2 regions of the Streptomyces sp. NPDC016459 genome follow, and region 2 is predicted to be linked to the other one. Evidence: predicted binding sites of a transcription regulator. Region 2 holds the regulator's gene; the other holds the start of a gene.
What was found. The regulator HrcA, encoded in region 2, represses chaperone genes, less so after heat shock. The targets are predictions, from matches to a motif close to TTNGCACTCNGNNNNNCNGAGTGCNAA.

Region 1 (7,021 bases), on a different contig from region 2:
GTCCTGGCGGCCGTCACCGTGTCGCCGATCGTGGCGAAGTCGCCGTACAGCGACGCGTCGTACCGCTTGCCGAAGGGCTCGACCACGTCCGCCGCGACCGGTCCGGCGGCGGTGAGCGCGAGCGAGCCCGTCATCAGTGCGACGGTCGCGAGTACCTTTCCCAGGTGTTGTTGTCTGAAGCGCATAAAAGGGCAATGTAGGCAAAACACATCATCATGGGGCGTTACGCCACGCGGCGGCGCGCGTACTCCACGATCTCGGCCATCGGCGGCCGCTCCTCCGTGTCCACCGCGTACGTCCGCGGCGTGAACCCCGACTCACCCCGCTCGAACTGGGTCAGCCACGGCCGCACCAGATGCCCCCGTGACAGCCGCAGCTGCGCCGTCCGGTAGATCGCCGCCGCCATCCGGCCGAGCGCCAGCCCGTCCTGGTGACGGTGCTTGCGGACCCCCACGTCCACCTGCGCGAGCGCGTCCAGGCCCACCGTGTGCAGCGCGTCGACGAGCAGCCCCAGCTCCACTCCGTAACCGACCGGGAACGGCAGCCGTTCGAGCAGCGAACGGCGGGCCGCGTACTCCCCGCCCAGCGGCTGCACGAAACCGGCCAGCTGCGGCCAGTGCAGGTTGAGCAGCGGGCGTGCCACCAGCTCCGTGACGCGACCGCCCTGACCAGGAGTGTCGTTGAACGGGCGGTCGTACATCGCCTTCACGAGGTCCACGTCCGGGTCGGTGAGCAGCGGGCCCACGATCCCCGTCACGAAGTCCGCGGAGAAGTCCCGCAGGTCCGCGTCCACGAAACAGACGACGTCCCCACTCGTCACCATCAGTGACCGCCACAGGACCTCGCCCTTGCCCGGCACCGCCGGTATCCGGGGGAGGATCGCGTCCCGCGCGACCACCCGCGCCCCGGCCGCGGCCGCCACCTCCGCCGTACGGTCCGTGGACCCCGAGTCGATCACCACCAGCTCGTCGACGAGCGGGGCCGGCCCGCCCATCAGCTCGCGCCGGATCACGGAGACGATGTCCCCTACCGTCGCCTCCTCGTTCAGCGCGGGCAGCACCACGCTGACCTTCGTCCCGCGCTTGGCGGCGAGAACCCGCTCCAGCGGTCGATCGGCCACGGACCAGGACCGCCGGTCCAGCCAGCGCTCCACCTCATCCAGCACGTGATCTCCATCTCGCGGTTCGGACGACCATCTCGACCGTCCATGCCTTCGGTTACAGTCTTGAACAACGCGGACGCCCGACGCATGTCGGGGTGCCGCCCGCGTTACACAACCGAATACCGCTCATCCAGAGGGGCAGAGGGAAACGGCCCGTTGAAGCCCCGGCAACCCTCCAGTCAGCAGCTCGTACTCCAGCGAGGTCCCTGACTAGGGAAGGTGCCAAATCCGTCTCATGGCGAAAAATTCGTCATGGGAAAGATGAGGAGAAAGGGCCTCGCCTCCATGGCTGTACAGACCGTCACCCCCGCCACCACCGTCGACCTCGGTCCCGCGTCCGGACTTTCCTGTCGCGAATGCGGTGAAGTGTTCGCGCTCGGTCCGATCTTCGCCTGCGAACTCTGTTTCGGACCTCTCGAAGTCGCGTACGACCTCCCCACCGGTGACCCCGAGGCGCTGCGCAAGCAGATCGAGGCCGGCCCCGCCAACATCTGGCGCTACGCCCCCCTGCTGCCCGTCCCCGCCGACGTCGCCGACAAGCCGAACCTGAACCCGGGCTGGACCAAGCTCGTCCAGGCGGACAACCTCGCCCGCGAGATCGGCGTCGCCCCCGGCAGGCTCTTCGTCAAGGACGACTCCGGCAACCCGACCCACTCCTTCAAGGACCGGGTCGTCGCCCAGGCCATCGAGGCCGCCCGCGCCTTCGGCTTCACCACCCTCTCCTGCTCCTCCACCGGCAACCTGGCCGGCGCCGTCGGCGCCGCCGCCGCCCGTGCCGGCTTCCGCTCCTGCGTGTTCATCCCGCACGACCTGGAGCAGGGCAAGGTCGTCATGGCCGGTGTCTACGGCGGCGACCTCGTCGCCATCGAGGGCAACTACGACGACGTCAACCGCTTCTGCTCGGAGCTCATCGGCGACCCGCTCGGCGAGGGCTGGGGCTTCGTGAACGTCAACCTCCGCCCGTACTACGGCGAGGGCTCCAAGACGCTGGCGTACGAGATCTGCGAGCAGCTCGGCTGGGTCATCCCCGACCAGCTCGTCATCCCGATCGCGTCCGGCTCGCAGCTCACGAAGATCGACAAGGGTCTGCAGGAGCTCATCAAGCTGGGCCTCGTCGAGGACAAGCCGTACAAGATCTTCGGCGCCCAGGCCGAGGGCTGCTCCCCGGTCTCCGTCGCCTTCAAGGCCGGCCACGACGTCGTCCGCCCGCAGAAGCCGAACACGATCGCCAAGTCGCTCGCCATCGGCAACCCGGCCGACGGCCCGTACGTCCTCGACATCGCCCGCCGCACGGGCGGCGCCGTGGAGGACGTGAACGACGAGCAGGTCGTCGACGCGATCAAGCTGCTCGCGCAGACCGAGGGCATCTTCGCCGAGACCGCGGGCGGCGTGACCGTCGGCGTCGCGAGGAAGCTCGTCGAGAACGGGCTGATCGACCCGAACCTCACCACCGTCGTCCTCAACACCGGCGACGGACTCAAGACCCTGGACGCGGTGGCCGACACCTCTCAGGCGACCGTCACCATCCGCCCGAGCCTGGACGCGTTCCGCGACGCCGGCCTGGCGCTCTGAAAGGTTACGAAGACATGGCCGTGAACGTCCGCATCCCCACCATCCTCCGCACCTACACGGGCGGGCAGTCCGAGGTCCAGGCCGAGGGCGCGACCCTCGCCGAGGTGATCGAGGACCTGGAGAAGAACCACACGGGTATCGCCGCCCGCGTCCTCGACGACCAGGGCAAGCTGCGCCGGTTCGTGAACGTGTACGTGAACGACGACGACGTGCGCTTCGAGCAGGGCCTGGAGACGGCGACCCCGGCGGGTGCGGGCGTCTCGATCATCCCGGCCGTCGCCGGAGGCTGAGCCGTACCCGTTGTCCCGTCTTTGTCGAAGATCTCGAATTGCCCCTTCCGCGCCATAAAGCGGAGGGGGCAATTCTGCATGGTTGAGCGGGGTAGAGTTGGGGAAGTCCCCTCCGCTGCTCATGCCGGGTGCATATGTGAATGCGCCCCGCCCGTCGAGAAGCAGCCAAAGTGTGTGCGCCTTGTGTACCTTCTGCGTACTTTGCCGGGCCCGACTTGCCCCGTAATTCCGGGAATTCTCCCCGATTCACCTTTCCGTGACGCCCAGAATTCTCGCTCGATTGACCTGTTGCAGAGGGCAGTTGGGCAGATACATTCAGCCGCGGTCGACGCGTTCCGGCGCAGGGTCTGACCCGGGTCCGCGAAGTGCGGGTCCCGCGCAAGGGCCAGTAATAGGGGAGTTAGGCATGGCTCAGGGCACCGTCAAGTGGTTCAACGCGGAGAAGGGCTACGGCTTCATCGCGGTCGACGGTGGTGCGGATGTTTTCGTCCACTACAGCGCGATCCAGATGGATGGTTACCGCAGCCTCGAAGAGGGACAGCGGGTTGAGTTCGAGATCTCGCAGGGCCAGAAGGGTCCGCAGGCGGACATGGTCAAGCTCGCCGTCTGAGCGCGGCGCGATCGGCCACCGACGCAACGCCGTCGAGGGGCCCGCATCCCTGGGGATGCGGGCCCCTCGACGTGTTCCGCCACCGGCTGGTTCCCGTCCCGATCGTCGAGAGTCGCCCGCACCCGCCCGTCACCCGACCGCCACCCCGCATCGGCGTTCCTCCGGAACGGCTTGCACTCTCATAGGTCGAGTGCTAATCATTGGCGTTAGCACTCGGCAGGTGAGAGTGCTACGAGGATCGGGCATGACGAGGTCGCCGGCCGGGTGGGGCAAGGAACCACGCGGAGTTGCGGAGGCCGTCCGTCGCGGGCGTCGGCGCGGTCCTGGAGCGTTATCCACCCCATGTCCGGGAGGACCACTTCACATGGCCAAGATCATCGCGTTCGACGAGGAGGCCCGGCGCGGTCTCGAGCGCGGCATGAACCAGCTCGCTGACGCCGTCAAGGTCACCCTCGGCCCCAAGGGCCGCAACGTCGTCCTCGAGAAGAAGTGGGGCGCCCCCACGATCACCAACGACGGTGTCTCCATCGCCAAGGAGATCGAGCTCGAGGACCCGTACGAGAAGATCGGCGCCGAGCTGGTCAAGGAAGTCGCCAAGAAGACGGACGACGTCGCCGGCGACGGTACGACCACCGCCACCGTTCTCGCCCAGGCGCTCGTCCGCGAGGGCCTCCGCAACGTCGCCGCCGGTGCCAACCCCATGGCCCTCAAGCGCGGCATCGAGAAGGCCGTCGAGGCCGTCTCCGGCGCCCTCCTCGAGCAGGCGAAGGATGTCGAGACCAAGGAGCAGATCGCTTCCACGGCCTCCATCTCCGCCGCCGACACCCAGATCGGCGAGCTCATCGCCGAGGCGATGGACAAGGTCGGCAAGGAAGGCGTCATCACCGTCGAGGAGTCGCAGACCTTCGGGCTCGAGCTCGAGCTCACCGAGGGCATGCGCTTCGACAAGGGCTACATCTCGGCGTACTTCGCCACCGACATGGAGCGCATGGAGTCGTCCCTCGACGACCCGTACCTCCTCATCGTCAACTCCAAGATCTCCTCCGTGAAGGACCTGCTCCCGCTCCTGGAGAAGGTCATGCAGTCGGGCAAGCCCCTGCTGATCATCGCCGAGGACGTCGAGGGCGAGGCCCTGTCGACCCTGGTCGTCAACAAGATCCGCGGCACCTTCAAGTCCGTCGCGGTCAAGGCCCCGGGCTTCGGCGACCGTCGCAAGGCCATGCTGAACGACATCGCCATCCTCACCGGCGGCACGGTCATCTCCGAGGAGGTCGGCCTGAAGCTGGAGAACGCGGGCCTCGACCTGCTGGGCCGCGCCCGCAAGGTCGTCATCACCAAGGACGAGACCACCATCGTCGACGGTGCCGGTGACAGCGAGCAGGTCGCCGGTCGCGTGAACCAGATCCGCGCCGAGATCGAGAACAGCGACTCGGACTACGACCGCGAGAAGCTCCAGGAGCGCCTGGCGAAGCTGGCCGGCGGCGTGGCCGTCATCAAGGCCGGTGCCGCGACCGAGGTCGAGCTCAAGGAGCGCAAGCACCGCATCGAGGACGCCGTTCGCAACGCGAAGGCGGCCGTCGAGGAGGGCATCGTCGCCGGCGGTGGCGTGGCCCTGCTCCAGGCCTCCTCGGTCTTCGAGAAGCTCGAGGCCGACCTCACGGGTGACGAGGCCACGGGCGCGAACATCGTGAAGCTGGCCCTCGAGGCCCCGCTGAAGCAGATCGCGATCAACGCCGGCCTCGAGGGCGGCGTCGTGGCGGAGAAGGTCCGCAACCTGCCCGTCGGCCACGGCCTGAACGCCGCGACCAACGAGTACGTCGACCTCATCGCCGAGGGCATCATCGACCCGGCGAAGGTCACGCGTTCCGCGCTGCAGAACGCCGCGTCGATCGCCGCGCTGTTCCTCACCACCGAGGCCGTCATCGCCGACAAGCCGGAGAAGGCGTCCGCGCCGGCCGGCGGCGGCATGCCGGGCGGTGACATGGACTTCTGATCCTCCGGGATCGGTGGTTCATCGCTGAACGCGCGAGCTGACGCGAGGACGCGAAGATCAGAACGAGGGCGGCACCCCGTGGGGGGTGCCGCCCTCGGGCGTTGTCCAGGACCCAGGTCGTACGGGACTGAGGCGTCGTACGGGACTGAGGCGTCGCGCGGGACTCGCCTTACCGCGGGGCCGGGGTGATCCTGGAATGGCCCCTCTCGTGAAGGGAGACCACGATGGTCACCCTGCTGACGACACCGGCCGACCGCGAGCTGGTCATCACCCGGACCTTCGACGCCCCGCCGGGCCTGCTCTGGGAGGCGTGGACCCGTCCCGAGCACGTGCGCGCGTGGTACGGAGTGTCCGCGCTGACCACGTCGGTCGTCGACATCGACCTGCGGGTCGGCGGCGCGTGGCGCTGGGGCCAGAGCACGCCGGAGGGCCAGGAGATCGTCTTCTCCGGCACGTACGAGGAGATCGTCCCGGCCGAACGGCTCGACTACACGGAGGTCTTCGAGCAGATGCCGGACGCGGATCCGGTCAGGGTGACCCTCACCTTCGACGCGACCCCGGACGGCGGCACGGCCCTGACCAGCACCTCCGTGTGGCCGTCGAACGAGATCAGGGACCAGGCGCTGGCGGCGGGGATGGAGGCGGGGGTGCGGGAGCAGTTCGACCGGCTGGCGGGGCATCTGAGGACGATGCGGCCTGTCCACGGGTGACGGGCGAGACCTCGGGCCAACCCGGCCCCGTCGTGCGGGGGTTGGCCCCACCCCGGGTCGGCGTGCCTGCCGGATGGGGTGGGGGCGGGAGGTTCGGGACGCTGGGGGTATGACAACGCATCGTGGACGCAAGGCCCTGCTGCTCGCCCTTTCCGTCGCCGCCGTCGCCGGTGTCGCCCTCAGCGGGGGAGGTGCCGCCCCCGCCGTCGCGGCCGGGCTGGAATGGGGGGACTGCGAACCCGTCGTGAAGCCGCTGCCCGGGCAGCGGTGCGCCACCCTCTCCGTACCCCTCGACTACGCCGATCCCGGCGGTGAGCAGATCGGTCTCGCCGTCTCCCGGCTCCCCGCCGGACGGCCGGAGGCGCGGCGCGGGACGCTGATGGTGATCCCGGGCGGGCCCGGGAGTTCCGGGGTGCAGAGGCTCGCGCAGAAGGGGGCCGCGTTGGCGGAGGAGATGGACGGGGCGTACGACCTGGTGGCCTTCGATCCGCGCGGGACCGGCGGTTCCGCGAAGGCGCGGTGCGGGCTCGCCGAGGAGGACCGGTGGATGGTGACCCTGCGGTCCTGGCCGGGCGGTGACGGCCGGATCGACGACAACGTGACCCGGGCGAAGCGGATCGCGGAGGCCTGTTCCCGCAACGGCGGTGCCATGCTGCGCGGGCTGACCACGGCCAACCAGGTGCG
Region 2 (7,021 bases):
GGGCGTGCTCGCCTCCCGGGACAACTACGCCGACCAGGTCGCCGAAGAGGTCCGGCTCGCCCGGAAGGTGCTCGGCGACGACCCCAGGCCGGTGCGGACCGTGTTCGTCGGCGGGGGCACGCCGACGCTGCTCGCCGCCGGTGATCTCGTACGGATGCTGGGAGCCGTCCGCGACGAGTTCGGGCTCGCGGACGACGCCGAGGTGACGACCGAGGCGAATCCGGAGTCCGTGACCCCCGCGTACCTCGCGGAGCTGCGGGAAGGCGGCTTCAACCGCGTCTCCTTCGGGATGCAGAGTGCCCGGCAGCACGTCCTGAGGATCCTCGACCGGACGCACACGCCCGGGCGCCCCGAGGCGTGCGTCGCCGAGGCGCGGGCCGCCGGGTTCGAGCACGTGAACCTGGATCTGATCTACGGCACGCCGGGGGAGTCCGACGACGACTGGCGGGCCTCGCTCGACGCGGCGATCGGCGCCGGCCCTGACCACGTCAGCGCGTACGCCCTGATCGTCGAGGAGGGGACGCAGCTCGCCCGCCGGATCCGGCGCGGCGAGGTGCCGATGACCGACGACGACGTGCACGCCGACCGGTACCTGATCGCGGACTCCGTTCTCGCCGAGGCCGGATTCGAGTGGTACGAGGTGTCCAACTGGGCCACCTCGGAGGCCGGGCGCTGCCTCCACAACGAGCTGTACTGGCGCGGCGCGGACTGGTGGGGCGCGGGCCCCGGCGCGCACAGCCACGTGGGCGGGGTGCGGTGGTGGAACGTGAAGCACCCGGGCGCGTACGCGGCGGCGCTCGACGGGGGGAGGTCGCCGGGGGCGGGGCGGGAGCTGCTGTCGTCCGAAGACCGCAGGGTGGAGCGGGTGCTGCTCGAGTTGCGGCTGCGGGAGGGCGTCGAGTTGGCACTCCTGCGGCCTGCCGGGCTTGCCGCGGCTTCGCGGGCGCTGGCGGACGGGCTTCTCGACGCGGGGCCCTACGACGAGGGGCGGGCCGTGCTGACCCTGCGGGGTCGGTTGCTCGCCGACGCCGTGGTGCGGGACCTGGTGGACTGAGGTTCAGGCGCGGGGCGAATGCCCGTGACGGGGGCGCGGGGCGCCCCCGTCGGAGGTCGTCTACGGCGCCGTCACGAAGTCGATCAGTTCTTCCACTCGGCCCAGGAGTTCCGGTTCCAGGTCCTTGTACGAGGTGACTCTCGACAGGATGTGCTGCCAGGCGGCGCCCGTGTTGTCGTGGGGCCAGCCGAGGGCCCGGCAGACGCCCGTCTTCCAGTCCTGGCCCCGGGGGACCGTCGGCCAGGCCGGGATGCCCAGGGACGACGGCTTCACCGCCTCCCAGACGTCGATGTAGGGGTGGCCCACGACCAGGACGTCCGGGGAGGTCACCCGGGCGGCGATGCGGGACTCCTTCGAGCCCGGGACCAGGTGGTCCACCAGGACCCCCAGGCGCGCGTCCGGCGCCGGGGCGAAGTCCGCCACGATCGACGGCAGGTCGTCGACGCCCTCCAGGTACTCCACGACCACGCCCTCGATCCGCAGGTCGTCGCCCCAGACCCGCTCCACGAGCTCGGCGTCGTGCCGGCCCTCCACGTAGATCCGGCCGGCCCGCGCCACGCGCGCACGTGCGCCCGGTACGGCGACCGAGCCCGAGGCCGTACGGGTGGGGCGGGCGGGAGCGGTGACCGGTCGGACCAGGGTCACCACCCGGCCCTCCAGGAGGAAACCACGCGGGTCCATGGGGAAGACCCGGTGCTTGCCGAAGCGGTCCTCCAGGGTCACGGTGCCCGCCTCGCAGCGGATCACCGCCCCGCAGAAGCCCGTCGTGACCTCCTCGACGACGAGGTCACGCTCGGCCGGAACCTCCGGGACGGGCTTCGGCTTCTTCCAGGACGGCGTCAGGTCCGGGTTGTAGCTGCGCATTTCGGTGACGTTAGGCGACGTGGAAGCGGTGTGCCAGTTCATCGCGCTGGGCCCGCACGAACGTGGCGTCCACCACCGCCCCGTGCCCCGGTACGTACACCGCCTCCTCGCCGCCGAGCCGCAGCAGCCGGTCCAGGGCGTCCGGCCAGCGGGAGGGGATCGCGTCCGGGCCCGCCTGCGGCTCGCCGGACTCCTCGACCAGGTCGCCGCAGAAGACCACCTCCGGGCCGCCCGGCACCAGGAGCACCAGGTCGTGGCCCGTGTGGCCGGGGCCGACGTTCGCCAGGAGGACCTGCCGGCCGCCGAGGTCGAGCGTCCACTCGCCTGAGACCACGTGCCGCGGCGCCACCAGCACGTCCACGGCCTCCGCGGCCGCCGCCGGGTCGAGCCCGTGCCGTACCGCGTCGCCGCGCAGCGCCTCCTGCGCCCTGGCCCCTCCGAGCAGCGCGTCGGAGCCGACCGCGCCGAAGACCTCCGCGCCCGAGAAGGCCGCGGTGCCCAGCACATGGTCGAAATGGGGGTGGCTCAGTGCGATGTGCGTCACTCTCCGGTCGTTCGTCAGCCCCGCGATCTGCGTCCGCAGCTCGGCGCCCTCCGCGAGCGAGGAGCCCGTGTCGTACAGCAGCACCGCCCGCTCGCCCAGTGCCAGTCCGACCGTGGCGTCCCATCCGGGCAGCCGTCGCCGGCCCACCCCGTCCGCGAGCCGCTCCCACCCGTACGCTTCCCAATCCACGTCCATAAGGCGACGCTAGCCGGTGGGGGCCCGCCGCCTTGCCAGGAGCGACGCCCGCCGCCGTACACTGGCCGGGGAATCGCTGGCACTCGAACAGGGTGAGTGCCAAAAGCGGAGCAACCGGAACGACGTCGACAGCTGGAGGTGCGCCACGATGCTCAGCGAACGCAGGCTCGAGGTCCTGCGCGCCATCGTCCAGGACTACGTGGGGACGGAGGAGCCCGTCGGCTCCAAGGCGCTCACCGAGCGCCACAAACTCGGCGTCTCGCCCGCCACCGTGCGCAACGACATGGCCGTGCTGGAGGAGGAGGGCTTCATCGCCCAGCCCCACACCAGCGCCGGCCGGATCCCGACCGACAAGGGCTACCGGCTCTTCGTCGACCGGCTCGCCGGCGTCAAGCCGCTGTCGACGCCCGAGCGCCGGGCCATCCACAACTTCCTCGACGGCGCGGTGGACCTGGACGACGTCGTCGGCCGCACGGTCCGGCTGCTCGCGCAGCTGACCCGTCAGGTCGCCGTCGTCCAGTACCCCTCGCTGACCCGTTCGACCGTCCGGCACGTGGAGCTGCTCTCGCTGGCCCCCGCCCGCCTGATGCTGGTGCTCATCACGGACACCGGCCGCGTCGAGCAGCGTCTCATCGACTGCCCCGCGCCCTTCGGCGAGTCCTCCCTCGCCGATCTGCGGGCCCGGCTCAACAGCAGGGTCGTCGGTCGGCGGTTCGCCGACGTGCCGCAGCTGGTGCAGGACCTCCCCGAGTCATTCGAGGAGGTCGAGGACCGCGCCACGGTCTCGACCGTGCTCGCGACCCTCCTCGAATCCCTGGTCGAGGAGCACGAGGAGCGGCTGATGATCGGCGGCACCGCCAATCTCACCCGCTTCGGACATGACTTCCCCCTGATGATCAGGCCCGTCCTTGAAGCTCTGGAGGAGCAGGTCGTGCTCCTCAAGCTGCTCGGCGAGGCCAAGGAATCGGGCATGACCGTACGCATCGGGCACGAGAACGCCCACGAGGGGCTGAGCTCCACGTCCGTCGTCTCGGTCGGCTACGGTTCGGGCGGCGAGGCAGTCGCCAAACTCGGCGTGGTCGGACCGACCCGCATGGACTACCCCGGAACGATGGGAGCGGTACGCGCAGTGGCACGTTACGTCGGACAGATCCTGGCGGAGTCGTAAGTGGCCACGGACTACTACGCCGTACTCGGCGTGCGCCGCGACGCGTCCCAGGACGAGATCAAGAAGGCGTTCCGGAGGCTCGCCCGCGAGCTGCACCCGGACGTCAATCCCGATCCCAAGACGCAGGAACGCTTCAAGGAGATCAACGCCGCCTACGAGGTCCTCTCGGACCCGCAGAAGAAGCAGGTCTACGACCTGGGCGGCGACCCCCTCTCGGCCTCGGGCGGAGGCGGCGCGGGCGGCTTCGGGGCCGGTGGCTTCGGCAACTTCTCCGACATCATGGACGCCTTCTTCGGTACGGCGTCGCAGCGCGGCCCGCGCTCGCGGACCCGCCGCGGCCAGGACGCCATGATCCGGCTGGAGATCGACCTCAACGAGGCGGCCTTCGGCACCACCAAGGACATCCAGGTCGACACGGCTGTCGTCTGCACGACCTGCTCGGGCGAGGGCGCCGCGCCCGGCACCTCCGCGCAGACCTGTGACATGTGCCGCGGTCGCGGCGAGGTGTCCCAGGTCACCCGGTCCTTCCTCGGCCAGGTCATGACCTCCCGCCCCTGCCCCCAGTGCCAGGGCTTCGGCACGGTCGTGCCGACGCCGTGCCCGGAGTGCGCGGGCGACGGCCGGGTGCGGTCCCGTCGTACGCTCACGGTGAAGATCCCGGCCGGTGTCGACAACGGCACCCGGATCCAGCTCGCGGGCGAGGGCGAGGTCGGCCCCGGCGGCGGCCCCGCCGGCGACCTGTACGTGGAGATCCACGAGACCCCGCACGACACCTTCCAGCGGCGCGGCGACGACCTGCACTGCACGGTCACGATCCCGATGACCGCGGGCGCGCTCGGCACCAAGGTGCCGCTGCAGACCCTCGACGGCGTCGAGGAGATCGACATCCGGCCGGGCACCCAGTCCGGCCAGTCGATCCCGCTGCACGGCCGTGGCGTCACGCATCTGCGCGGCAACGGCCGGGGCGACCTGATCGTGCACGTCGAGGTGCAGACCCCCGGCAAGCTCGACGCGGAGCAGGAACGGCTCCTGCGCGAACTGGCCAAGCTGCGCGGCGAGGAACGGCCCACCGGCCAGTTCCAGCCGGGGCAGCAGGGCTTGTTCTCGCGGTTGAAGGACGCGTTCAACGGGCGGGTCTGATCGGTACGGAAGGGGCGGCACCCGCGGGCGCGGGTGCCGCCCCTTCCGGCTGCCGGTGCCGTCTTTCCGCCTGTCCGCGCCGCCCCTTCCGTACCCGACGTTCGAATTCGGCACCGCCGCACACGCATGGCACGATGCCCATATGTCCACCACCGCACTGAACGATCTGTCTCGGTATCCGATCGTGCAGGCCCCCATGGCGGGTGGCGGTTCCTGTCCCGAGCTGGTCGGGGCCGTCTGCGAGGCCGGGGCGCTCGGCTTCCTGGCCGGCGGATACAAGACGGCCGGCGGCCTGTACCAGGAGATCAAGCAGACACGCGGGCTCACCGCACGCCCCTTCGGTGTCAACCTCTTCCTGCCGCAGAGCGGGCGGCCCGCCGACCCCGCCGCCGTCGAGGTCTACCGCCACCAGCTCGCCGGCGAGGCCACCTGGTACGGCACCCCGCTCGGCGACACGGACTCCGGTCGCGACGACGCCTACGACGCCAAGCTGGCCATCCTCCTGGAGGACCCGGTCCGCGTCGTCTCCTTCACCTTCGGCTGCCCCGCGCCCGAGACGCTCGCCGCCTTCGCCCGCGTCGGTACGTTCACGATCGTCACCGTCACCTCAGCCGACGAGGCCCTCGCCGCACAGGCCGCGGGCGCCGACGCCGTCTGCGTCCAGGGCGTCGAGGCCGGCGGACACCAGGGCACGTACCGCGACGACCCGGCCGACGACGGCGCCCGGGGCACCGGGCTGCTCACCCTTCTCACCCGGATCCGCGAGAGCGTCGCCCTGCCGATCGTCGCCACCGGCGGGATCATGCGCGGCGCCCAGATCGCCGCCGTCCTCGCCGCCGGGGCCGAGGCCGCCCAGCTCGGCACCGCCTTCCTCTGCTGCCCCGAGTCCGGCGCCCACCCGCTGCACAAGCGGGCCCTGACCGACCCGCTGTTCACCAGGACCGCCCTCACCCGGGCCTTCTCCGGGCGCCCCGCCCGCGGCCTCGTCAACCGCTTCATGCGCGAGCACGGCCCGTACGCCCCCTCCGCCTACCCGGAGATCCACCACCTCACCGCCCCCCTCCGCAAGGCCGCCGCCACCGTGGGCGACGCCCAGGGCATGGCCCTGTGGGCCGGCCAGGGCCACCGGCTCGCCCGCGAACTCCCCGCCGGGCAGCTGGTCGAGGTGCTGGCCGCCGAACTCGACACCGCCCTCTCCGACCTCTCCGGGCCCGCCCACAGGAGCGCCTCATGACAGCACCCGTCTTCGTCGTCGACACCGTCCCCGGCACCGGCACCTTCGTCCTCGACGGGCCCGAGGGGCGGCACGCCGTCTCCGTGAAGCGGCTCCAGGGCGGTGAGGACCTCGTCCTCACCGACGGCCGCGGCCGCTGGGCCGACTGCGTGGTGCTCACGGCCGAGGGCAAGGACCGGCTGACCGTCCAGGTCTCGGGCGATCACGAGGACCCCCCGGAGGAGCCCCGGATCACCGTGGTCCAGGCTCTGCCGAAGGGCGACCGGGGCGAACTCGCCGTCGAGACCATGACGGAGACCGGGGTGGACGCCGTCGTCCCGTGGGCCGCCTCCCGCTGCATCACCCAGTGGAAGGGCGACCGGGGCCTCAAGGCGCTCGCCAAGTGGCGCTCCACCGCGCGCGAGGCCGGCAAGCAGTCGCGCCGCAGCCGGTTTCCCGAGGTCGCCGACCTGATGACGACCAAGCAGGTCGCCGCGCTCCTCGCGGACGCCGACTTCGCGGCCGTCCTGCACGAGGACCGCGACCACCCGAGCGGCGCGCTCGCCACCGCCGAACTCCCCGAGAAGGGCTCGATCGTGCTGATCGTCGGCCCCGAGGGCGGGGTCTCGCCGCAGGAACTCGCCGCGTTCGAGGAGGCCGGGGCGAAGCCGTACCGCCTGGGTCGCAGCGTGCTGCGCACCTCCACGGCCGGTACGGCGGCGACCGCGCTGGTGCTGGGGCGCACGGGGCGCTGGAGCTAGCCGTTCGCGGGCGGTGGGGGGCCGTACCGGACGTCAGCGGGCCGGGGCCGGGGCCGGGGCCGGGGCCGTACCGGCCGGTCGG

Region 1: groL (chaperonin GroEL) is a predicted target of HrcA. The motif match lies at 3,805-3,831, and genes of this name have one in related genera.

Annotation. Positions count from the first base shown of each region.
Region 1 is NZ_JBEYCR010000014.1:111,005-118,025, forward strand. It holds gene ABZ567_RS26920 (hypothetical protein) at 1-134, opposite strand, end outside; gene ABZ567_RS26925 (glucosyl-3-phosphoglycerate synthase) at 224-1,165, opposite strand; SAM riboswitch class I at 1,286-1,430, shown strand; gene thrC (threonine synthase) at 1,424-2,734, shown strand; gene ABZ567_RS26935 (MoaD/ThiS family protein) at 2,749-3,024, shown strand; gene ABZ567_RS26940 (cold-shock protein) at 3,431-3,634, shown strand; gene groL (chaperonin GroEL) at 3,999-5,627, shown strand; gene ABZ567_RS26950 (SRPBCC domain-containing protein) at 5,852-6,337, shown strand; gene ABZ567_RS26955 (alpha/beta hydrolase) at 6,447-7,021, shown strand, end outside.
Region 2 is NZ_JBEYCR010000001.1:754,178-761,198, reverse strand. It holds gene hemW (radical SAM family heme chaperone HemW) at 1-1,054, shown strand, start outside; gene ABZ567_RS03495 (DUF3097 domain-containing protein) at 1,115-1,918, opposite strand; gene ABZ567_RS03490 (MBL fold metallo-hydrolase) at 1,929-2,657, opposite strand; gene hrcA (heat-inducible transcriptional repressor HrcA) at 2,806-3,825, shown strand; gene dnaJ (molecular chaperone DnaJ) at 3,826-4,965, shown strand; gene ABZ567_RS03475 (nitronate monooxygenase) at 5,108-6,199, shown strand; gene ABZ567_RS03470 (16S rRNA (uracil(1498)-N(3))-methyltransferase) at 6,196-6,939, shown strand.